DNA from 2 places in the Pseudoalteromonas sp. SG45-2 genome. Region 1 is predicted to be linked to the other one. Evidence: predicted binding sites of a transcription regulator. Region 1 holds the regulator's gene; the other holds the start of a gene.
What was found. The regulator NrdR, encoded in region 1, represses ribonucleotide reductase genes. The targets are predictions, from matches to a motif close to AAACACNANATNTNGTGTTT.
Positions count from the first base shown of each region.

Region 2: a site for NrdR is predicted at 10,734-10,753, ahead of nrdA (class 1a ribonucleoside-diphosphate reductase subunit alpha). Genes of this name have one in related genera too.

Region 1 covers NZ_JACJEO010000004.1:14,135-26,643, reverse strand. The annotation lists gene thrA (bifunctional aspartate kinase/homoserine dehydrogenase I) at 1-195, shown strand, start outside; gene thrB (homoserine kinase) at 205-1,140, shown strand; gene thrC (threonine synthase) at 1,152-2,435, shown strand; gene glyA (serine hydroxymethyltransferase) at 2,705-3,961, shown strand; gene nrdR (transcriptional regulator NrdR) at 4,377-4,826, shown strand; gene ribD (bifunctional diaminohydroxyphosphoribosylaminopyrimidine deaminase/5-amino-6-(5-phosphoribosylamino)uracil reductase RibD) at 4,829-5,962, shown strand; gene H5116_RS03400 (riboflavin synthase) at 5,979-6,632, shown strand; gene ribBA (bifunctional 3,4-dihydroxy-2-butanone-4-phosphate synthase/GTP cyclohydrolase II) at 6,662-7,774, shown strand; gene ribE (6,7-dimethyl-8-ribityllumazine synthase) at 7,875-8,339, shown strand; gene nusB (transcription antitermination factor NusB) at 8,355-8,765, shown strand; gene thiL (thiamine-phosphate kinase) at 8,812-9,786, shown strand; gene H5116_RS03375 (phosphatidylglycerophosphatase A) at 9,783-10,268, shown strand; gene H5116_RS03370 (ligand-binding sensor domain-containing diguanylate cyclase) at 10,306-12,509, shown strand, end outside.
Region 2 covers NZ_JACJEO010000001.1:215,163-227,671, forward strand. The annotation lists gene H5116_RS00930 (TonB-dependent receptor) at 1-1,655, opposite strand, end outside; gene H5116_RS00935 (YkgJ family cysteine cluster protein) at 1,871-2,260, opposite strand; gene H5116_RS00940 (hypothetical protein) at 2,541-2,720, shown strand; gene H5116_RS00945 (hypothetical protein) at 2,920-3,348, shown strand; partial or broken gene H5116_RS20510 (alpha/beta fold hydrolase) at 3,486-4,475, opposite strand; gene H5116_RS00955 (hypothetical protein) at 5,037-5,447, opposite strand; gene H5116_RS00960 (hypothetical protein) at 5,741-6,214, shown strand; gene H5116_RS00965 (DUF1287 domain-containing protein) at 6,242-6,829, shown strand; gene yfaE (class I ribonucleotide reductase maintenance protein YfaE) at 6,864-7,136, opposite strand; gene nrdB (class Ia ribonucleoside-diphosphate reductase subunit beta) at 7,136-8,266, opposite strand; gene nrdA (class 1a ribonucleoside-diphosphate reductase subunit alpha) at 8,332-10,614, opposite strand; gene H5116_RS00985 (HAD family hydrolase) at 11,023-11,703, opposite strand; gene ubiG (bifunctional 2-polyprenyl-6-hydroxyphenol methylase/3-demethylubiquinol 3-O-methyltransferase UbiG) at 11,703-12,413, opposite strand.

The DNA of each region.
Region 1 (12,509 bases):
GGTCACTGTAAAGTAGGTATTGAGGCTGTTGATGAAAAGCATGCGCTTAATGTAATTCGCGATGGCGAAAACGCGCTTGCTATTTTAAGCCAATACTACCAGCCACGTCCGTTTGTAATTCGTGGTTATGGTGCCGGCTCTGAAGTAACAGCAGCGGGTGTATTTGCTGATATTTTAAAAACACTATCGCGCTAGGAGCTCGTTATGATTGAAGTATATGCTCCGGCGTCTATTGGTAATTTTGCAGTGGGTTTTGATGCACTTGGCGCAGCGCTTGCGCCAATCGATGGTAGTTTATTAGGCGATGTAGCTGTTGTAAGTGCAGCACCAAGTGACGAATTTATTTGTACTGGCGACTACGCTCACAAGTTACCAAGTGATGCGAATGAAAACTTAGCGTACCAGTGTTTAGTACATTTTAGAGCGCATGTCGCGCCTGATATGCCAAGCGTAAAGCTCGAGCTTAAAAAGAATTTACCAATTGGATCTGGACTTGGTTCTAGTGCATGCTCGGTCGTGGCTACCTTTGCTGCCCTTGATAAGTTTGCACAAACTAACTTAAGTCAGGTTGAGCTTATTGAGCTTATGGCTGACTTTGAAGCTGTAGTGAGCGGTGGTCGTCATTACGACAACATCACGCCATGCTATTTAGGTGGTTTGCAATTAACAGGTGATTTAATCCCTGATAAATCGATTGCACTGCCTGTTGATGAAAATTGGTACTACGTTACTGCGTTCCCTGGTTTTTCACTCAACACTGCAAAAGCGCGCTCGGTTTTACCAAAAGAGTTGAGCATGCATGCAAGTGTTGAGTTTGCACAGCGTTTATCGGCATTTAGTAGCTTACTGTTGACTAATCGTTTTGACGATGCACTGAGCATAATGAAAGATGAAATAGCAGAACCTTACCGCGCACCGCTTATTAAAGGTTTTAGTGAAGCCAAAGCAAGCTTACCAGCGTTGGGCGCTGAAATAGTGAGTATTTCGGGCGCAGGACCTACCTTGTTTAGTGTATGTAAAACACTTGAAGCTGCAAAGCAATGCGCGCAGTGGTTAGAGGCAAATTACATTAACGAGCAAGGCTTTTGCCACATTTGTAAATTAGATAACGACGGCACGCGTCAATTAACAGTTTTATAGGATAGGTAGTCATGCAATTACATAATTTAAAAGATAGCTCACAAAAAGTGTCGTTCGTTGAAGCCGTAAAAACAGGTTTGGGTCGTAATCAAGGTGTGTTCTTCCCTGAATCCCTTGCCCCACTGTCCGATGTTGATGCTTTGCTTGATATGGACTTTGTTACACGCAGTGGCAAAATATTATCTCACCTAATTGGTGATGAGCTGCCTAGCGACACTGTGGCACAAATGGTTAAAAATGCATTTAACTTTCCAGTTAAGCTGGTGGAAGTTGAAGAGAATACATACTGCTTAGAGTTGTTTCATGGTCCTACGCTTGCGTTTAAAGACTTTGGTGGTCGCTTTATGGCTGAGTGTTTAGCGCAATTTAATAAAGATGAAAAAGTAACTATTTTAACCGCAACATCGGGCGATACTGGTGCAGCCGTTGCACATGCTTTTTATAACAAGCCGAATATCGATGTTGTCATCTTATATCCTAAAGGCAAAATTTCACTTGCTCAGCAAAAGCTATTTACTACGTTAGGTAACAATATTCATTGTTACGCAGTTGATGGCAGTTTTGATGATTGCCAAGAGTTGGTTAAAAATGCCTTTTTAGATGAAGAAGTTAAATCAACACTTGGGCTTAATTCTGCTAATTCAATTAATATTAGCCGTTTAGTTGCTCAGGTTTGTTATTACTTTGAGGCCATTGCACAACTACCAAAAGAAAAACGCGCAACAGCGCATATATCAGTGCCAAGTGGCAACTTTGGTAATGTATGTGCTGCAATGATTGGTGCGGTTATTGGCTTACCTGTAGGTAAATTAAGTGCAACAACCAACCAAAATGATACTGTGCCGCGCTTTATGCTTGATAAAACCTGGACGCCAAACGCAACACTTGAGTCGCTTTCAAATGCAATGGATGTAAGTAAGCCAAACAACTGGCCGCGTGTGCAAACAATGTTAGATAATAACTGGTTTAGCTACGATAATTTTTATTCAACTAGCGTAAACGAGGAAGACACGCAATCGGTGATGAAAAAAATTCAACAAACGGGTTATGTTGCAGAGCCTCACACTGCTATTGCGTACCAAGGTCTTGTTGAAAATCGAGCGCCTGGTGCAGCGGGCATCTTTTTAGCCACAGCTCACCCTGCTAAGTTTAAAGAAAGCGTAGAGGGTATTTTAAATATTGAATTAGGTATGCCAAAACCACTTAGCGACGCACTAGCAAAACCATGCCTAGCAAGCGATATAAAGGCCGATTACGACGCATTACGTACAGAAATACTTGCTAAACTTGGCTAAGTTAATTAATTCAAAAAGGCGGTTAAGCCGCCTTTTTTTATAACTTTAGGCTTTTAAATCTAGTGAGTTGCATTTACTAATTAAATGTAGGAAATAGCATTCATTTAAAATTGTTATGGTTTTATAAGAAAATATCATCTTAAAAAGTCTGTGAAATAGTTTCAATCCCTGTTTAAATATCCTCAACTTAAGAGCGTAGGCAAAGAGTCGTTTAAAGCGTACAATAAAGCCTCTAAAAAACACCATACACGTTGCCCTAGGAGACCCCAATGTTAGAACGTAGCATGAATATTTCGGATTTTGATCCAGAGTTATTTGACGCGATAAACAAAGAAACTGCTCGCCAAGAAGAGCACATTGAACTAATCGCTTCAGAAAACTACTGTAGCCCACGCGTACTAGAAGCGCAGGGTTCACAGCTTACAAATAAATACGCAGAAGGTTACCCTGGCAAACGTTATTATGGCGGTTGTGAGCACGTTGATGTTGTTGAGCAATTAGCAATTGACCGTGCTAACGAGTTATTTGGTTCTGACTACGCAAACGTACAACCACATGCTGGTTCGCAAGCTAATGCTGCTGTTTTTCTAGCGCTATTAGAAGCAGGCGACACTGTACTTGGTATGAGCTTAGCTCATGGTGGTCACTTAACTCACGGATCACACGTAAGCTTCTCTGGTAAGCTTTACAATGCAATTCAATACGGACTAGATGAAACAACGGGCGAAATTGATTACGCACAGGTTGAAGCACTAGCACTTGAGCATAAACCAAAAATGATTATTGGTGGTTTCTCAGCGTACTCAGGTATTGTTGATTGGGCTAAATTCCGTGAAATTGCTGACAAAGTAGGTGCTTACCTGTTTGTTGATATGGCTCACGTTGCAGGTTTAATTGCGGCAGGCGTTTACCCAAGCCCAGTTCCTCATGCACATGTTGTAACTACAACTACGCATAAAACACTTGCTGGTCCTCGTGGTGGTTTAATTATCTCTGCATGTGGCGATGAAGCAATCTATAAAAAGCTTAACAGCGCAGTTTTCCCTGGTGGCCAAGGTGGTCCTTTATGTCATGTTATTGCAGCAAAAGCAGTGGCATTTAAAGAAGCGCTTCAACCAGAATTTAAAGTATACCAAACACAAGTTGTTAAAAACGCAAAAGCAATGGTTGCTGTAATGCAAGAGCGCGGCTACAAAATCGTATCTGACAAAACTGAAAACCACTTATTCCTACTCGATTTAATCGATAAAGATATTACTGGTAAAGATGCAGATGCAGCCCTTGGTAACGCTAACATCACAGTTAACAAAAACTCAGTGCCAAACGATCCACGTTCTCCGTTTGTAACATCTGGTTTGCGTATTGGTTCTCCTGCAATCACTCGTCGTGGTTTCAAAGAAGAAGAATCAAAAGAGCTTGCTGGCTGGATTTGTGACGTACTAGATAACATCACTGATGAATCTGTGCAGGCGCAAGTTAAAGAAAAAGTAAAAGCAATTTGTGCAAAATTACCTGTTTACGCTTAATTGCATAAGCAGCAGTAATTTAGATCACATAGGCTAGGGGCCTGTTTATCTTTCGAGGTTTAATTTGCAGTAGTATGTTTGGTTTTTAGGCAAGGCAGAGTCTATGTAGTGTGGTTACTCCACACAAATAGGCGATAACGCAGCATAAATGCCAAACATGCACTGCCCTCGGGTTCGTCCTAGGGGCGATTTACTCTTTGTTGCCTACATGGATGTAGGTAAGGGGCGTGAGCAGGACGCGGAAGCTTTGCTCGGTTTTTACTTAGCCCACTAGGTTACAAACCTCGCGCCGCGATTAAATCACCCATAGATAGAACAAATTTAATCCTGAAAGGTCAACAGGCCCTATTTTTTTGCTAAGATAAAAGACCGCTATTTAGCGGTCTTTTTTGTTTTAAAACGGAAGTACCGAGCTATGCATTGTCCATTTTGTACCGCAAAAGATACTAAAGTTATTGACTCACGCCTTGTTGGTGGAGGCCATCAAGTTCGCAGGCGCCGTGAGTGCAACGACTGCCATGAGCGCTTTACTACATTTGAAGGCGCTGAACTGGTTATGCCTCGTGTTATTAAACAAGACGGCAGCCGCGAACCATTTAACGAAGATAAATTATTAAATGGCTTAAATCGCGCACTCGAAAAACGCCCAGTGAGCACAGAGCAAGTAGACGAAGTAGTGAATATAATAAAATCGCAGTTGCGTGCTACAGGCGAGCGAGAAATTTCAAGCCATTTGGTTGGTGAATGCATTATGGAAGCCCTCAAAAAGCTCGATAAAGTAGCGTATGTAAGATTTGCCTCTGTTTATCGCTCGTTTGAAGATATACGCGAATTTGGCGAAGAAATTGCCCGCTTAGGGGAGTAACAATGCAAAGCCAAGTTCCTTTTACTGAACATGATGAAATGTATATGGCACGCGCCATAGAACTTGCCAAAAAAGGCCGGTTTACTACCACACCTAACCCTAATGTTGGCTGTGTTTTAGTTAAAAATAATCAAATAATTGGTGAGGGTTTTCATCAATTAGCAGGTCAAGGCCATGCAGAAGTAAATGCACTGGCTGTCGCTGGAAAAAATGCACAAGGTGCAACGGCTTATGTAACGCTTGAACCGTGTAGTCATTATGGCCGTACGCCACCGTGCGCCGAAGGCTTAAAAGCTGCCGGTGTGGTAAAAGTAATTGCTGCTATGGTTGATACAAATCCACAAGTTGCTGGCAAAGGCCTTAAAATACTGAGCGACGCGGGTATTGACGTTGCTTACGGGTTACTCGAATCACAAGCTCGCGCACTTAACGTTGGCTTTTTTAAGCGTATGGAACAAGGCTTACCTTATGTGATTTGCAAAATGGCAGCGAGTATTGATGGTAAAACGGCGCTTAAAAATGGGCAAAGTAAGTGGATCACAAGTCCTGCTGCTCGACAAGACGTACAATTATACCGAGCGAAAAGCTGCGCTATTTTAACCGGTGCCGATACAGTGCTAGTAGACGATGCTAAACTTAATGTGCGACTAAGTGAGCTGCCTTGCACACTGCCTACTGATTTGCCGCTTCGCCAGCCCGTGCGTGTTATAATTGACTCTCAAAACCGTTTAACACCTGACCTTGCTTTATTTGAAATCCAAAGTGATGTAATAATATTTACGACTAAGGTTGATAAATCATTGCAATGGCCGCATTTTGTAAAGCATATTGAAGTTAGTGAAAGTAACGGTAAAGTTGATTTACAAGCCGTTTTAGAAAAACTTGGGCAACTGCAGTTTAATAATGTTTGGCTTGAAGCTGGCGCAACACTTGCTGGTAAAATGACAGAGCTTAATTTAGTTGACGAGTTTGTTTTTTATTTAGCGCCTAAACTAATGGGCCATGATGCAAAAAGTTTAGTTAATTTTCCTGAATTGACGAGTATGCAGAACACCGTTGATTTAACATTTAATGAATGTGCGCGCATTGGTGACGATTTACGTATCACCGCGTCAAAACTCATTAAAATCACTTAATAAAAAGAGTAGTGCTATGTTTACTGGGATAATAGAAGCCACAGGCAAAATTGCTTTATTACAAAAAAAACAAGGCGACTTAGCCATTCGTATCCAAAGTACTGATCTTGATATGACAGACGTAAAGTTAGGTGACAGCATTGCAACTAATGGTGTTTGCTTAACTGTAGTTGATAAACATATTGATGGTTTTAGTGCGGATTTATCTAATGAGACGATTAGTTTGACCGGTTTTGCTCACTATGCTTTAGGACAAACGGTGAATCTTGAAAAAGCCATGCAACCTGTTTCTCGTTTAGGCGGTCATTTAGTGTCTGGCCATGTTGATGGTATCGCAACAATTACAAGTATTACAGCAAACGCCAGAGCAACAGAATATTGGCTTACAACTGACGAAAATTTAATGAAATACATTCCTTACAAAGGTTCGGTATGTATTGATGGTATAAGCCTGACAGTAAACGCTGTAGAGGGTAATAAATTCAAATTAACAATTGTCCCACACACGAGTGAGCAAACCACAATTGCTCATTTTAAAGTAGGTACCCAAGTTAATTTAGAAGTCGATCAAATTGCACGTTATTTAGAGCGCCTTATAAAGGGGGCAGAGCAACCAACGGGCTCTGATATTTCGATGAGCTTACTCGCTAAAGCGGGTTTTATTAAATAACGAAACTGACAACTTACACGAGCAAATTTATGAATTTACACAGTGCGCAAGAAATCATCGACGATATTAAAGCCGGTAAAATGGTTATTTTAATGGATGATGAAGATAGAGAAAATGAAGGCGATTTAATAATAGCTGCTGAGCATATTAGCGCAGAAGCGATTAATTTCATGGCTACCCATGGCCGTGGTTTAATTTGTTTAACCATGACGCAAGAGCGTTGCGAGCAACTTGATTTACCGTTAATGGTTAAAAACAATGGTGCAGCATTTTCGACTAACTTTACAATGTCGATAGAAGCATCAAAAGGTGTTACAACCGGTATTTCAGCAGCAGATAGAGCGCGTACAGTGCAAGCGGCTATAGCTAAAGGCGCAGTCCCAAGTGATATTGTTCAGCCTGGACATATTTTTCCTATTATGGCGCAACCTGGTGGCGTATTAACTCGCGCAGGACACACTGAAGCTGGCTGTGATTTAGCGCGTTTAGCTGGACTTGAAGCATCATCTGTTATTGTTGAAATACTTAATGCTGACGGCACTATGGCACGTCGCCCTGATTTAGAAGTTTTTGCGAAAGAGCACGATATTAAAATTGGCACCATTGCTGATTTAATCGAATACCGCAACTTAAACGAAACAACAATTGAGCAAGTAGCAAAATGTAAGTTACCAACTGTTCATGGTGAATTTGATTTAGTTACTTACAAAGACACAATTGACGGCCAATTACATTACGTATTGCTCAAAGGCGATATAAAAGATCAAGAGCCGACAAATGTACGTGTACATTTACAAAGTACCTTTAACGATATTCTACTTTCAGACAGAAGTGCTGACCGTAGCTGGGGCCTTTCTGAAGCAATGGCTTATATCGCTAAAAATGAAGGTGCTTTAGTTATTTTAGGTAAGCAAGAAAGCACTGAAGAGTTAGAGGCAACTGTGAAAGCATTTGCAGCAGCTGATGCTGGCGAAAGCGTTACGCCACGTAAATTCAAAGGTACATCTCGTACTGTTGGCGTAGGTTCGCAAATACTTGCCGATCTTGGAATTAAACAAATGCGATTAATGAGTCGCCCTAAAAAGTACCATGCACTTTCGGGCTTTCATTTAGAAGTTGTTGATTACGTTGAGCCACAATAAGCATCACGCTTAAACTAGGCTATTATTTTATTTTTATGGTATGATGCGCAGCAATTTTTGCGCAATCGCAACCGCTTGAACTTATTTTTAGGGTTATCAAATGAAAATTATTGAAGGTAATAAGTACGCTCCAGGCAAAAAATTTGCCATTGTCATTTCTCGTTTTAATGACTTTATTGGTAGCAGCCTCCTTGCAGGTGCTGTTGATGAGCTAAAACGCACAGGTGGCGTATCAGATGACGACATTACCGTTATTTATGTGCCAGGCGCGGTAGAATTACCTTTAGCGGCTAAACGCGTTGCGGCAAAAAAAGAGTATGATGCAATCATCGCATTAGGCGTAGTGATCAGAGGTGGTACACCACACTTTGACCTAGTTGCTGGCGAATCAAACAAAGGTCTTGCGCAAGTATCACTTGAGTATGATATCCCGGTTGCATTTGGCGTATTAACCACAGAAAGCATTGAACAAGCAATTGAGCGTGCTGGCACCAAAATGGGCAATAAAGGCGGCGAAGCTGCTTTAGGCGCGCTTGAAATGGTTAATGTGTTAGATAAAATTTAAGTTTAAGGAATTTTTGTGAAACCAGCAGCAAGACGTAAAGCACGTATCTTAGCACTCCAAGCCGTTTATTCTTGGCAAATAAGTGGCAATTTAATTGCCGATATCGAACAACAAATGTTGATCGAAACAGACGTTACTAAAATTGATGTTGAATACTTTAAAGATCTAGCGACGGGTGTTGCTGTAAATTACAAGCAACTAGACGAAGCTGTATCACCACATTTAACACGTCCGTTTGATGACTTAGATATGGTTGAGCGTGCAATTTTACGTTTAAGCAGCTATGAGCTTAAGTTCCGTGAAGACGTACCTTATAAAGTTGCTATTAACGAAGGTATTGAGCTGGCCAAAATTTTTGGCGCTGAAGACAGCCATAAATTTGTAAACGGTGTACTTGATAAAGCTGTTAAGCATTTACGCAAGTAAGTAAACCGTTAAAGAGGGGAGCCGGCATAGGCCGGCTTTTTTGTGTATGAAGGAATTTGAATTAATTAACCGCTACTTTAAAGGTCGCGGTATCACCCGTCGTGATGTAAACCTAGGTATAGGGGATGATTGCGCTTTAGTAACCGTTCCACAAAACTGCCAACTTGCCGTTACAACAGACACTCTTGTTGCTGGCGTACACTTTTTTGATGATATTTCCCCTCGTGCATTAGGTCACAGAGCGCTTGCTGTTAATTTAAGTGATTTAGCGGCCATGGGTGCTGAGCCAACTTGGGTTTCAGTTGCGTTAACTTTGCCAAGTATTGACCCACAGTGGATTGAAGAGTTTACTGATGGCATGCATGAAATTGCTGAATATTTTAATGTGCAGATTATAGGTGGCGATACAACTCAGGGCCCACTAACCATCACTATTTGTGCGAAAGGGACTGTACCCGAAGGTACTGCACTTCGTCGTAGTGGCGCAAAAGTGGGTGATTGGATTTATGTTACGGGTCCGCTAGGTGACGCTGGACTTGCAATTGAGTCTCGCAAACAAGGTATAAGTATTGAGCCAGAGCATTTAAAGTACGTAAATAAACGCTTTGACTTTCCAACCCCACGTGTTGCTGCAGGGCAGGTATTACGAGGCCTTGCATCATCGGCTATCGATGTGTCGGACGGCTTAATCGCTGATTTAAGTCATATACTCGATATGTCACAAGTAAGTGCAGTGGTGAATATTGAAAGTATTCCAACTTCAGATGCGATGCAAGCAAGCCTTGATTTTAATCAGCAGCTGCCATTTATTCTCAGTTACGGTGATGATTACGAATTAATTTTTACGGTCCCTGATAGCAATAAGAGTATGTTAGAAATAAAGCTACGCCAGTATGGTGTAGATGCAACATGCATTGGCCAAGTTAAAAGTGGCGATGGCCAAATTGAGCTTTTACACAACGGTGAAAAGTTTGATTTTGAACCGCAGGGTTTTGAGCACTTTGCAAAGGAGCTGGTTTGAACAATAACCGCAAGTTTAATTTAAAGCGTCCACATCAGTTTTTTGGTCTGGGCTTTGGGACTGGGCTTGCCCCTAAAGCGCCCGGTACATTTGGTACATTTGCTGCCTTGCCATTCATTTTTATGACCATGTATTATCCGTTATGGCTGCAAATTGTATTTGCCGTTGTGATCAGTATATTTGGTATATGGGCGTGCGGTAAAACGGCTGATGATTTAGGCGTGCACGATCATCCTGCTATTGTATGGGATGAAGTGGCGGGTTATTACATCACTATGATTGGCGCAGCACTTAACTGGCAAACATTACTCGTAGGTTTTTTGTTATTTCGCTTTTTTGATATAGCAAAACCCGGCCCAATCCGTATGCTAGACAAACGAGTGCATGGCGGTTTAGGTATAATGGCCGACGATATACTTGCGGGTATTTTTTCGCTTATATGTTTACAAGCGTTAATAAAAGTGGGTTTACTGCCCTTTTAATTTTTATATTTGATTTGTTTAACTAGGTGGCAGCAATATGATGCGATTTTTACTGGTTTGTGTACTTATGTTGTGCGCGACGCCAAGTTGGGCTTCAATTACTGATTACGTAGTTAAGCAATGGAATATAAAAGATGGCCTACCGTCGCAATCACTTAAAAGTGTTGTGCAAGATCAGCAAGGCTATATGTGGCTTGGTACGCAATTTGGTTTAAGCCGTTTTGATGGTACAACATTTACAAATTACAACACGCAAAATAGTCCATTCTTGCCTAGTAATGGTGTTAATAAGCTTTTAGTCGATTCTAGTGGTTTGTTATGGGTAGGCACTAAAAGTGGCTTGGTAGTTATTAACCCAGCCACATTTGCAGCACAAGAATTTAATATTAAAGGTCCAGTAAGGGATATTCTTGAGGACTCTAAAGGTAGCATATGGATTGCGGCCAACGGCTTATACTATGTAGATAGAGGGCAAGTTGATTTACGCACTGAAGTAAATGGTCCTCTACCTATTGTTAATGCTACTGTGATCACACAAATAGTTGGCTCTGTTAGCCAAATGGCACTCTCTCCTGAAGGCATTTGGCTGGTTAATGATCGTCATTTATTACGCCTTACAAAAAACTCATCAGATTTTTCTAAACTACGTTTAGAGCTTACCGCAAAAATATCTTTACCAGAGCGCCTAGCGCAAACCATAGTGCACGATTTATCATTTTTAAATGGTAATTTGTATATAGCTTCTGAGCTAGGTGCATACTTTTTAGATTTAGATGACGAGCTAAGACCTTTTCCTCTACCTAATGCAAATAACTCAGCCGTTTATAAGTTTATGAGTGATACCGATGGTGGCTTGTGGGTTTCGACCTATGGACGCTTATTATTCAGAGATAAAACCGGTGAGTGGCAATGGGTAGAGCCTAGCCAACTCGATCAAAGTATATGGTTTGCTGATATTTTTAGAGATGATAAAAATAACGTTTGGTTAGCAAGCTTTAGTGAAGGCTTGTGGCTTGCTCATGAAGGGCGAGTCGAAAGGCATTCAGCAGTTTCAAATATGACCGAATCTGTTATGGCTATTAGCCAAGCACCCGATGGTAAACTGTGGGTTGCGAATAAAAGCGGCATTGGTTATTTCGATTTAGATAAAAGTTTTATTAATTTAGTCCCAAGTAGTAAATATGGATACGCATCAGTACACGATCTACAATTTGATGGTGAGCGATTATATATAGCCACAGGGCGCGGCTTATTTGTTTTTGAAAACAAGACACTTTACACCGTCCCTGGTCGAGCACTTCGCGATAATCCGGTATTTGCAATAAGTCGCTCTAGTAAAGGCGGCTTTTGGATTGGTACCGGACGCGGTTTATATCGATTAAATTATGCTGGTTTAACGCCTTTTGCCTATAACGCTTTTTTAGGTAGTAAGTTTATTACCTACGTATTAGATAAAACAAACTTTGGTGTGATTGGTACTAGTAAGGGCGCATATTACTTTACAGACCGTGGCATTGAAAAAATTGGCGACCAAACAACACTTGAAAGCGCATACGTAACTAGCGTGCTACATATAGATGGCGTGGGTATTTTAATAGGCTCTCTTAACGATGGGCTTTTTTACAGAAGTACGCAAGGGCAATGGCGTCAGCTCGATGCAGCTAATGGTTTACCGTATGGTTCTATATTTAGCCTAGAATATGATGAAAAGTTAAAGCATGTTTGGGTAAGCACCATGAAAGGTGTTTACAGAATGCCTGTAGAGCAATTTAAAACAGAAATAAAAAGCTTAAAAGTTGAAGAAGTAATTTCATCTTTTGACCGTCAACTTGATGGTAAAGCGAATCAATGTTGTAGTGGACTTGGGCATGATGCGGTAGCAGACACCGGAAATTCTATTTGGTACCCAAGCTTACAAGGTGTTGTTGAAATACCTAAAAATGTAGAGCTATTTGGTGTGCTTGCATTAAAGCCAACAATAGAGACAATAACAACGCCACTTCGTCATTTAACTACCGCTGCGCTTGGTAAAAAACCATCATTAGAAACAGACGAGCGTGATATAACGCTAACTTACACAGCTATTGATTACTATGCACCAAACAGCATTGAATTTAGATATAAACTAAGTGGCTTAGATAGTGACTGGCGCTATGCAAATACGCGACGTGAAGCTATTTATACTAACTTGCCTCCTGGCTCGTTTTTGTTTCAATTAGAAGCTAAGCGCCAAGGTGAAGA
Region 2 (12,509 bases), on a different contig from region 1:
CCGTTAGATAAAAGCTCTGCCGAAAGTGGTGCTCGTTCTGAATGAGAAATACTCGTAGCGATACTATGACCCGGCTTGTATTGCCAAATGGCACCAGCAGAGGCACTTAAATTGGTAAAACTTTCATTATACCCAATGGTTTCTTCGTCGCTGTGATCTATTTCTACTTCATCGTGGCTATGCTCGTGTGCCGTGATTTGGCTTTCAATTTTGTAATCTTCAACACGTGCGCCAAGTTCAATTGTAATGTCGCCAAATTCACGCTCTTCTAGTAAATATAATGCGTTAGTTGTAGTTACACTTGCGGGTGTAAAGGCTTCTTCACCAATTGCATCGTAGTCAGAATCGCTGTAGTGATAGCCCATCATTCCGTGCCAATCAGCAAACTTATGCTCTACATTTAAACGTGCTTCAGTCGTTTTATTTTTAAAAGTAGTACCAATTTCGCCATCTTCAATTTCGCTGTGCGAGTAATCTGTGTAGCCAACACGTAGGTTGATGGTTTCAATCCAGTTATTATGAAGGGCGTAACTTACAAGCCCTTGCCAGCGATCTTGCTCTAAATGTGCATAAACCGGCTCTTCAGCTGCTTCGTCTTCATGTTCTGCATGCTCTTCTTCAGTTTCACCTTCGTGATCGTGATGATGCTCATGCCCAGGAATACCGTAATCGGTATCAATGCTACCGTACGAAAAACCAATCGTTAAATGATCGCCAACATAGCTAGTACCAAAGTTAAGTGTTTCGCTATCAATAAAAGTATTTTCTACAGAATTCTCTGTTTCTACATCGCCATCATCGTCGGCAATAGTGAAGGTAGGTGTTTGGTAATCATCGCCACTGCGCTTAGTGCCATCAAAATGAAAGTTAAAGCCTTCATTACCTGTTTCAAGTTTTGCAGCTACTGTGTTTGAGTTTGACACTGTATCGTGGCTGTATTCAGCAGCACCCGTAAGCTCGTCGATATTGTCTGTAGGAATGCGGTTATCAACCACGTTTACAACACCGCCAATTGCACCAGAGCCATAAAGTAGGGTACTTGGGCCACGTAATACTTCAATTTGTTCTGCTGCTAGGCTATCGCTTGATGTCGCATGGTCTGGGCCAATACGTGATGCATCGCTGGCATCTAATCCGTTTTGTGTGATTTTAACGCGAGGGCCATCTAAACCACGAATAATTGGGCTTGATGATACAGGGCCAAAGTAACTTGCATTTACGCCTGGTAAACCTTTTAGCGTTTCACCAAGAGTTGGTTTAGATTTATTTCTTAATTCATCACCTGAGAGCACGCTTACTGGCGATATCATCTCGAGGCTATTTTTATGAAGTGCAGAGGCATAAACAACCACTGTCTCAACTGATGTTGGTTTAAGTGACACAGACAGATTATTTGAAGATTCGCTTACAGCAATACGAGAGTCTACGTAGTTGTCTTTACTAATATGTAATTGGCTATTTGCATCGATTTCTATAGCAAATTCGCCTAAATCATTACTTTTAACGCTTTGGTTTTTACCATGCACATGAATTGAGGCATTTTTAATTGGTTGATTTTTATCATCCATTACTTTGCCAGTAACAGTGGCAGCCAAAGCTGATTGAGAACATAAAACAGAAAAAATAGCAGAGGAGATTAATGTTAACTTTGTCATGGATATATTGGTTCGCGGTTATTATGTTGTGATATAATATAACACCGCAAAATCAGTGAATCAACAATGTTATAGTATAACTTTGTGTTTTGCGATGAATGATCTAAAAATGACGATTAAACCAATTTTATAAAAATTATAATAATAGGTATGTTAATAGAAATACTTATTTATTTAAGTGCGAGACTCATAGCGCTGCAGGTTTATCTGTGTATTTAAGAGCGGCTATCTATCATTATCAAATCTAGTTTATGCTGCGCTCTTGTCTGGTTTGTTATATCTATAGATTCAATCATTTCGCATTCGTCGCGGATCATCTCTGAAATAAGGCTAGGGTAGTGACGGCAGTCTTCTGGACGGTCAAGGTAAATACTGCAGGTATACATATTTTTAGCGAGAGGCTCCTTTTTAGGCGCAATTTCTAAAAATGGGCACACTTGAAGTCTTAAGCCTGTTTTTGGGTCAAACCAAATTTCGTTGTTTTTAACGTACTCATAAATTTCGGGGTTAAAGAGCTCCCATAAATCTATTTCTTCTTTCGTTGCGCTTAAGTCGCCGCCACCATATTTAATACAGCATTTACCACACTGGTTGCACTCTTTCATAATTTGCTAATTTAGTTGGCTGTTAACACATTTAAGTTAGCTATTAGTGTAGCACCAAATTTATTATTAACGCTCTACTGAATTGCCCCAGTGTTTGCTTTTTGGGTGTGTAAAAAAGTTAGATACAATAACTTAAGTTAAAACCCCTTGTTACATTTTATATAGTACAGGCTTTATTTAATGCTTTACTCTAAGGTGGCGAAAAATATTATGAAACCTGCTTGGGCAGCTGTGTAGTTATTAAATGTTGCTGAGCGGGATCCCTAAGTAGGATGTAATTATGAAAGAAGCTGTTACTAAGTTAAAAACAGAATTTAATGCAAAGTTATTATATTGGAACAACCTCAAAAGTAGCAAAGCCAAAGCGGCAATCATCTTATTATTTATAGTTGTCATTGCACTTAAAGTGTTTACGACCATCTTTACGTTGGATTGGGTTGCAAGTTTATTCAGTGTGTGAGGTTACTAAGAGTAATTGCGATAAAGTTTAATTACAGTGTGTTTAACGCCTACGCGATGTTCATTATTAATGTATTATTACGCTATACACCAAATTAAATAAATCAGTTGTTTAAATACATTTTATAATGACTGTAATGATACATTTTAGCTAAATTGAGTCAGTAAATTAGTTTAGTTGCACTAAAGGATAACCAGTGATGATGAATACAAAAATATATAAAGCGGTACATGACCTAGCAGAAGATTTAATGGCGGCGGCTAACAAAAATAACCGAGAAAAATTTGAATCTTTATTTGCTCAATTAAAAGCGATTTGTATTGAAAACGAAAATACCTCAAAAGATCACCCAGTACAATGGGAAACTTTGGCTGATTTTACCGAAGAGCTAGAAGAGGCAATCACGACTTATGAAAAAGCATTAGAAAAGTCTGTTGCGATTAATAACAAAGATCACATGTCATCAGTTTCTTTTTCAATGGCTACACTGCAGCTAGAACTTGGTCAAAAAGACGAGGCTATTAAAAATCTTCAAAATGCTAAGGTTAGTGCTAATAAAATTGAAGATAAAGAGCTTAAAGCTGAAATACACGATCTACTAGAGTCACTTATTGAAGAAGAAGGTTAAATACTTAAAATTTACTAGCTCAGACTTGATCTGACAGTTACCCATATTAAATACTATTTCTTTGGATTTAGCTTAAGTTAGTACAATTTAATGAAACGCTGATGGTTTATACCCTCAGCGTTTTTTATTTCCGCTATTTATAGCTTATCCATAAAGTTCACAATGTACTTTGCAATCTCAACTGGTTTTTCTTCAACACTAAAGTGTCCTGAATCGAGTAAATGTATTTCAGTGTTCGGTACATCTTTTAAATATGCTTTAGCGCCTGCGGCTATAAACGCAGGGTCGTTTTTACCCCATACAATTAATGTTGCTGGTTGGTACTTGCGTAAATAAGCTTGCCATTTAGGGTAGTCGAGAAGGTTATTGTAGTAATCTTGTAGCAATTGTACTTGAATTACTCTATCGGATTTAGTTTGTAAAAAGTGAAGATCGTGCGTCCAGCTATCAGGGCTCATTACTTCTGGGTTACTTTGTACGTCTCGTAAATATTGCTTATTAATAATGGCTTTATTAGACGTGAACGAATAAATTTTATCACTCTGCGCTTGTGATTTGTCCTCATTCGCGGCTTTAAAAAAAGCTTGCCTCGGTAGGGTTAGCCCCTCTAAATACGCATTACCATTTTGTACAATAAGTGCATCAAGTTTATTTGGGTTATTTAACAACATTCTAAAGCCCACAGGAGCTCCAAAGTCCTGTATATAAAGGCTGTAGTGCTTTACTTTAAGTGTTGTTAGTAATCCTTCAACGTATTGAGCTAGAAATTAAAAAGTATATTTTTCAGTTTTTGGGTTTGGGCGTGCGCTATAACCAGAGCCTAAATAATCAGGTGCAATCACATGATAACGACCTGATAAGAGTGGGATGAATTCTCGGTAGCTGTGTGAAGACGACGGATACCCATGTAAAAGTACAATGGTTTGCTTATGCTGCGCGCCAGCTTCTCGGTAAAATATCTTTTTACCATTTACATTTGCATATTTGTAAGTGGTTTTTGAAGGCCATACAGCATCAGCGGCATATACTTGAGCGGTAAACGTAGATATTGAAACTAATAAAAACACAATAAATGAGACGATGTGAGCAGGTTTTACTTTAAGGCTTTTTTGTATATCTAGGGGCATAGGTAAACTCGTTATTTTTGGTAATGTCGCTTTATTTACCAGACCTGTTATTTACACATTTATATTCAGATAATAACGCTGTAGTTTCACAGCAAAGAAGTGCACAGCTGGAGTAAGTGCAGCTTCGGACCTTACAAGATACTGATGAGCCAATAGTGGGCTAGGGCGTTAGCTCTTTATTGGCCGCTTTTTTGTATTTGAAATAGCTTATTAAATAAACGGCTATTGGAATCGTTGGGCTTAAAAATATGTGAGGATGGAAATAGATACCACGTTCGTCATATAGAAACATATATAACGCGAGCGCAAACGTTGAAGGTAAGGGGAAGGTGATGGCACCGTGCCCAACAGCAGCAAATAGTGTCCACGAGAAAACACTAGGCCAAAGCACAGCTCTGATGTAAGCACCTTTATTAGTCGCTTTAGCCTTTTTAGCGTAATTACGTGAAACAAAATAAGATATTACCGTTGGAAACAAAGTTAAAATGACACTTAACAGTATAAGCATAGTGATTCAATTCCTTTTGATATTATTTGCATAACCCAGTTTTTCACAATGTGTTAATTGGTTTGAGTTAATACCGTTTTTAAAGCAGCAATTTGCTTAATTTCATCAGCTGTTAATGCTTGATATAACCTAGGATAGGGCCAACCATAGCCCCATCTGAAAGTCGATGGTATATAAGGGCTGCCACCAAATCGAACTCCAGCAAGCATAATGTTCGCTATACTCGTTTCGCCGGCTTCAATAACACACTGTTGCAAGGCTTTATCTGCTTCTAAACGTTGCCAATAAGTGCCACCTTGCCAGTAGGCGTAGTCGTGCGCTTTACAACATGCAAGCCACAACTTTTTATCTTTTGTGGTGCCGTCCGGAAAAGCACTACAGCCATCTGATGTGAACGGTTTTATATTTTCAGCATTTACTGTATTACTTAATATGCTCAGTAAGACAATGGGACTGAAACGCATTATTTTCATGCGAAAGAGTGTATTAGTAAAATTATACATGATTCTAAGTGTTACTGTTTTAGTTACAAATAATAACACTTTAAAAAGTATAAAAAAGGTTTTTACTGTTTATAGACCAGTTATGCTTATATGATAATTTTGATTTAGAGCTTTGTGTTTAGATATTCTATGTGTTCTATTTTCTTCGCTAGTTGCGAGGTGTTAATACTAAAAGTGCTGGTTAAAAAATTTACTACAATATTAGATTAAGGTTTACACATGGTGTGTTGCATTTGTACTTTAGGAGAGGAGCTGTGCTAGAACAAATAGAAAATTGGATTGACGCTACAAATTTAAAATACAGTAGTCAAAAAGTGAGTTGTGATAAATTCATTAATGAATTTTATGGGTTTTATCCTGCCGAGTTTTTAAAAAACGCGTATTACGTTGTTGTAGACCAAATACCAAAGCCAAACTTTGCGGGTCTGCGAGAAATGGGTTTAGGCGATTTTGTAGATATGGATGTAGCAGGAATAACGTATAAAAATACATATTATATACTTCCTGATGCTGCCAAAGATTTGAGGGTTCATTTTCATGAGCTTGTGCATGTAGCGCAGTGGCTTAAACTTGGTCCAGACGTGTTTATCCTACGTTACATTAGCGAAATTCAACGTGTGGGATACAACGACGCACCGCTTGAAAAAATGGCATATGCGCTGGATGAGCAATTCGTAAGTAAAGGCGATAAAATAGATGTGCCTAAGTACGTATCTCAAACGCTGTAATTCAACCTTAGGTTTAAAGGAATTTATATGAACAAGGTTATTGGGTGTTTACTTACTTTAGCGTGTATTAATGCTAATGCAGCTTCGTTTGAAGAAGACATTGTTTCAGCTTTACTTGAGCGGACAACTCATGATGTGGCTTACGACGGGGCTTATCGCTCTATTGGCTATCCTGGTGGTGATGTACCTAAGAATGTAGGTGTGTGCACCGATGTAATAATTAGAAGTTACAGAAAGTTAGGCATCGATTTACAGAAACTCGTGCATGAAGACATGCAAAATAACTTTACACTGTATCCATCTAAACGTATTTGGGGTTTAAATAAGCCTGATAAAAATATAGATCACCGACGTGTTCCAAATTTACAAGCTTACTTTGAGCGCCATGCAAACGTATTAAGTAAATCTAACAAAGTGAGTGATTATAAAACCGGCGATATAGTAACGTGGATGTTACCAGGTAATTTACCTCATATAGGCATGGTGATTAATGAATCATCTCAAGATACAGGTAATCCACTCATTGTGCATAATATTGGGCGTGGGCCGCAAAAAAGTGACATGCTTTTTGATTACAAAATTACAGGGCATTACCGGTTTGTTCCACAGTATTGATGCGCTCAATAAACGGTATATGTAAGTATTAATTTTATTTCAGATTAATACTTACATTGCCATTGGGTTTACAGCAGCACAACAATATTTCGCCTTCACGGACAAACGCAAGTGGCTCTTCGTTATACTCAACACTGCCTGATACTAAAGTTGCTCTACAAGCGCCGCAATAGCCTTCACGGCATTGGAATGCGACGTCTATTTTCATGGATTCTAAGCAGTGTAGAAGAGAAGGGCAGCCAGCGGTAAATTCTATACACTGGCTGTTTTCTGCAAGCGTTATGCTTGCAGTAGACTTGTCACTCATTATAAATCAAAATCACCAAATTCTGATGCATCAACTTGAGAGTCTATTTGACCAACAAGGTATGAGCTTATTTCTGCTTCTTGTGGTGCTACTTGCACGTTATCAGACACTAACCACGAGTTTATCCACGGGATAGGGTTACTGTTATTTTCAAACTGTGCTGGCAAACCAATCGCAGTCATACGTGCATTGGTAATGTATTCAACGTACTGACATAAAATATGTTTATTTAAGCCAATCATCGAACCATCTTTAAATAAGTATTCGGCCCACTCTTTTTCTTGCTCTGCAGCATCAACAAACATTTTAATTGCTTCGTCGCGGCACTGGGCAGCAACAATCGCCATTTCTGGATCGTCCTTACCGTCTTGCATAATGTTTAAAATATGCTGAGTACCAGAAAGGTGAAGTGCTTCATCGCGTGCAATTAGCTTGATGATTTTAGCGTTACCTTCCATTAGCTCGCGCTCAGCAAATGCAAACGAACATGCAAAGCTTACGTAAAAGCGAATCGCTTCAAGAATATTTACTGACATCATAGCCAGGTAAAGTTTCTTTTTAAGCTCAAATAAATTAATGATAACTGTTTTACCGTTAATCTCGTGTTTGCCTTCACCGTATAAGTTGTAAAGCGATACAGAGTTAATTAAGTCATCGTAGTATTTAGTTACGGCATCAGCACGTTCGCTAATTTTATCGTTGCTAACAATGTCATCAAAAATAAGCTCAGGTGCTTGTGTTACGTTACGGATAATATGCGTGTATGAGCGGCTGTGAATTGTTTCACTGAACGCCCAAGTTTCTATCCATGTTTCAAGCTCTGGTAGCGATACAATTGGAAGTAGAGCCACGTTTGGCGAACGACCTTGTACACTATCAAGCAGTGTTTGGTATTTTAAGTTGCTTAAAAATATATGCTTTTCGTGATCTGGTAATGCTTGAAAGTCTAAACGGTCTTTACTTACATCTACTTCCTCAGGACGCCAAAAGAAAGACAGTTGCTTTTCAATTAACTTTTCAAAAATTGGGTATTTTTGTTGGTCGTAACGAGATACGTTTACAGTTTGGCCAAAAAACATTGGCTCTTGCATTTGGTTATTATGGTTCCGGCTAAAAGTAGTATAAGACATGTTTATCACTCAAAAAACTATCAGAAAAAGCGGGCTAAATGCCCGCTTAAAATAAAAATCAGCAGTTATATTTTACACGCGCCGCCTTCACAATCGTCATCTTCCACTTCTGGAGCATCTTCTTGTGAATCTGAGGCGCCATCGCGAGTATTGTGGTAATACAAGGTTTTAACACCTAGTTTGTACGCGCTTAGTAAGTCTTTTAATAAGACTTGCATAGGTACTTTACCGCCTTCGAACTTGTTTGGATCATAATTTGTATTTGCAGAAATTGTTTGGTCAACAAATTTTTGCATTATGCCAACAAGCTGTAAATAACCATCGTTTGATGGAATGTCCCATAGTAGCTCGTACTGATCTTTTAAACGCTCATACTCAGGAACAACTTGTTTTAAAATACCGTCTTTACTTGCTTTAACGCTAATATGTCCACGTGGTGGCTCAATACCGTTAGTTGCGTTAGAGATTTGCGACGATGTTTCTGATGGCATTAACGCACTTAGTGTTGAGTTACGCATACCGTGCTCTTTAATACTTGCACGTAGTGTATCCCAATCAAGATGAAGTGGCTCATCACAAATTTTATCTAAATCACGTTTGTACGTATCTGTTGGCATAATACCTTGTGAATACGTTGTTTCGTTAAACTTAGGACACGCGCCACGCTCTTTAGCAAGCTCGTTTGATGCTTTCATTAAGTAATATTGAATAGCTTCAAAGGTTTTATGTGTTAATGCATTAGCGCTGCCATCAGAATAACGTTTACCGTTTTTAGCTAGGTAGTATGCGTAGTTAATTACGCCTATTCCTAGTGTACGACGACCCATAGTTGCATTTTTAGCAGCCGGTACAGGGTAGTCTTGGAAATCAAGTAAGTTATCAAGTGCGCGTACTGCAAGTTCAGCTAGCTCTTCAAGCTCATCAAGTGACTCTATTGCACCTAGGTTAAACGCAGAAAGTGTACAAAGGGCAATTTCGCCTTCTTCGTCATTCACGTTATTAAGTGGCTTAGTTGGCAATGCAATTTCTAAACATAAGTTAGATTGGCGAATTGGCGCAACTTTAGAAATAAATGGGCTGTGTGTATTACAGTGATCCACATTTTGTAAATAAATACGACCAGTACTTGCACGCTCTTGCGCAAACATAGAGAAAAGCTCAATGGCTTTAATGCGTTTTTTACGAATAGACTCGTCTTGTTCGTATTTAACGTAAAGTGCGTCAAACTCAGCTTGGTCTTCAAAAAATGCATCATAAAGGCCAGGCACATCTGATGGGCTAAATAATGTAATGTAATCATCTTTAATTAAACGAGAGTACATTAATTTATTAAACTGTACGCCGTAATCTAGGTGGCGAACGCGGTTGTCATCTACACCACGGTTATTTTTAAGTACAAGTAGGTTCTCTACTTCTAAATGCCAAAGCGGGTAGAATAATGTTGCTGCGCCGCCACGTACACCACCTTGTGAACAACTTTTAACCGCTGTTTGAAAGTGCTTATAAAAAGGGATACAACCTGTGTGATACGCTTCGCCGTTACGAATATGGCTACCTAGCGCACGAATTCGACCTGCATTAATACCAATTCCCGCACGTTGTGAAACGTATTTAACAATAGCTGAGGACGTTGCATTGATTGAATCAAGGCTGTCGCCACATTCAATCAATACACACGAGCTAAACTGGCGAGTAGGCGTACGTACACCCGACATAATTGGCGTTGGTAGAGATATTTTAAATAAAGATACTGCATCGTAAAAACGTTTAATGTAATCAGTACGTGTTTCACGTGGGTAATCTGAAAATAAGCTTGCCGCAACTAAAATATATAAAAACTGTGCACTTTCGTATATTTCACCCGATACACGGTTTTGAACGAGGTACTTACCTTCAAGTTGCTTTACAGCAGCGTAGCTAAAGTTAAGATCGCGAGAATGATCAAGGTATGCATCAAGCTCATCTAACTCTTGCTCTGTGTAATCTACTAGTAAATGAGCATCGTAGCGTTTATCGCCAACCATTTTTGTTACGTGGTCAAATAAACGTGGTGGCTCAAATTGACCGTACGCTTTTTTACGTAAATGGAATACAGCTAAACGTGCAGCTAAGTATTGGTAATCAGGCGATTCTTTTGAAATCTGATCCGCTGCTGCTTTAATGATGGTTTCGTGAATGTCTTTAGTACGAATACCGTCGTAAAACTGAATGTGCGACTTTAATTCAACTTGCGAAACCGAAACGTTGTTTAAACCTTCGGCGGCCCACTCAATAACGCGATGGATCTTATCCAGATCAAGAGGCTCTTTACGCCCGTCACGTTTGCTTACAGATAACTGTTGGTTCATTTGCCTGTATTCCTTGGGAATTATGTATTTTGACCAATGCTTTATACCTCGCCGGGGCAAGGTATATACTCATTTATTATAAGTTTCGCCATATTTGCGAATTTAATTGAATAACATTTGGCCACAATATCTGGTGTTGTTCAATTTAGAGATCACAAGATAGTGTGGTCTGAGTTGTTTTGCAAGGGACATAATTGCCCCTATTTGTGGATAACTTCGGGATAACGTATTTGTGTTAGTAGATACTCACCTTCGAACAATCATTTAAGTTGAAATATGTAAAAATCAACTAATGATCTGCTAAATTTACGCATTTTAAAAATAAATTTTGACTGCTTTTTTTATCAGCAAGCTTTGCGTAAAAACTAACACAATCACAATATATAGTGTTTATTAATTAACATGGCACTATATATGGTTAAAACCATCAATTGGGCTTTGCCAGTTAAAATCAGCATTCCAGCTGTTGGCTTCATCAATACTTGGTATGTAACCCCAAAGTGCCGTTGCTGTGCGCATACCTGCGGCTTTGCCTGCTTGTATGTCTCGCTGTGCATCACCAATGTACAAACAGCGTTTTGGTTGCACTCCCATAAGCTTTGCACAGTGTAGCAGCGGTAAAGGGGATGGCTTAGCTTCAGCTAAGGTGTCGCCACTTATTACTACACTAGCATTTTTCAATGCGGGAATTGCTGCCACTAAAGGATCAGTTAAAAACCCTGGTTTGTTAGTCATGATCCCCCATTTGATCTTTTTCTGATCAAGGGCAATAAGCAACGATTCAACACCGCTGAAGCAATGTGTGTGATTTGCTATGTTTGCAGCGTATTCGTCAACTAATTGCTTAATAAGCTCGCTTTGAGGTTGTGTGTCCCATAACTCTTTAAAACCAGCCTCTAATAATGCGCCTGCGCCGTTAGATGCCGCAGGACGGTATACATCACTACTAACAGGCTCTATTTTATTATTAATGAGAACTGCATTTAAAGCCGCACCTAAATCATCAGCGGTGTCGAGTAGAGTGCCGTCTAAATCAAATAAAAATGCATCGTACTCAATAAGGGGGAGGGGGGCTTGAGAGTTAGCCATTAAGCTAACTTCTCAAAGTACAGTATGTAATTTACGCTAACGTCACTATTGAGCGTATATTGCTTTGATAGTGGATTATAAGAAAGGCCTGTACTTGCACGAACTTTTAAACCCGCTTGCTCTGCCCATGCAATGAGCTGCGCAGGTTTTATAAACTTTTTATGGTCGTGTGTACCTTCAGGCACCATTTTTAAAAGCTTTTCAGCGCCAACAATGGCGTATAAATATGCCTTAGGTGTTTTGTTTAGGGTTGAAAAAAACACGTCTGCGCCTGGTTTGGCAAGTGCAGCTACTGCATGAATGATAGATGCTGGGTCGGGAACGTGCTCAAGCATTTCCATACAGGTTATTACATCAAAGCGCTCTGGGTGTTGCGATGCAAACTCTTCTGCTGGCACTTTTATGTAATCTACATTTATGCCAGTTTCTAAACTGTGCAACTTAGCAACAGTTAAAGGCTCTTGCCCCATATCGATGCCAGTTACTTTTGCGCCCATGCGCGCCATGCTTTGGCTTAAAATACCGCCACCACAGCCAACATCGAGTGTTTCTTTATCGAATAAGCCTTGCGTTTTGTTTGCTATAAAATCTAAACGTAACGGGTTAATTTCGTGAAGAGGTTTGAATTCTCCGTCTAGGTCCCACCAACGCTCGGCGATGGCTTCAAATTTTGCTATTTCTGCGTGATCTACATTTTGATGTTCGGTCATAAAATACTTCCTCGTCAATCTGAGGCCATTATATAGGGCTAAATTGATAAATCGCAAAGTTTTGCGCCTGTAAATTAAAATTAATTGTGATAGCAT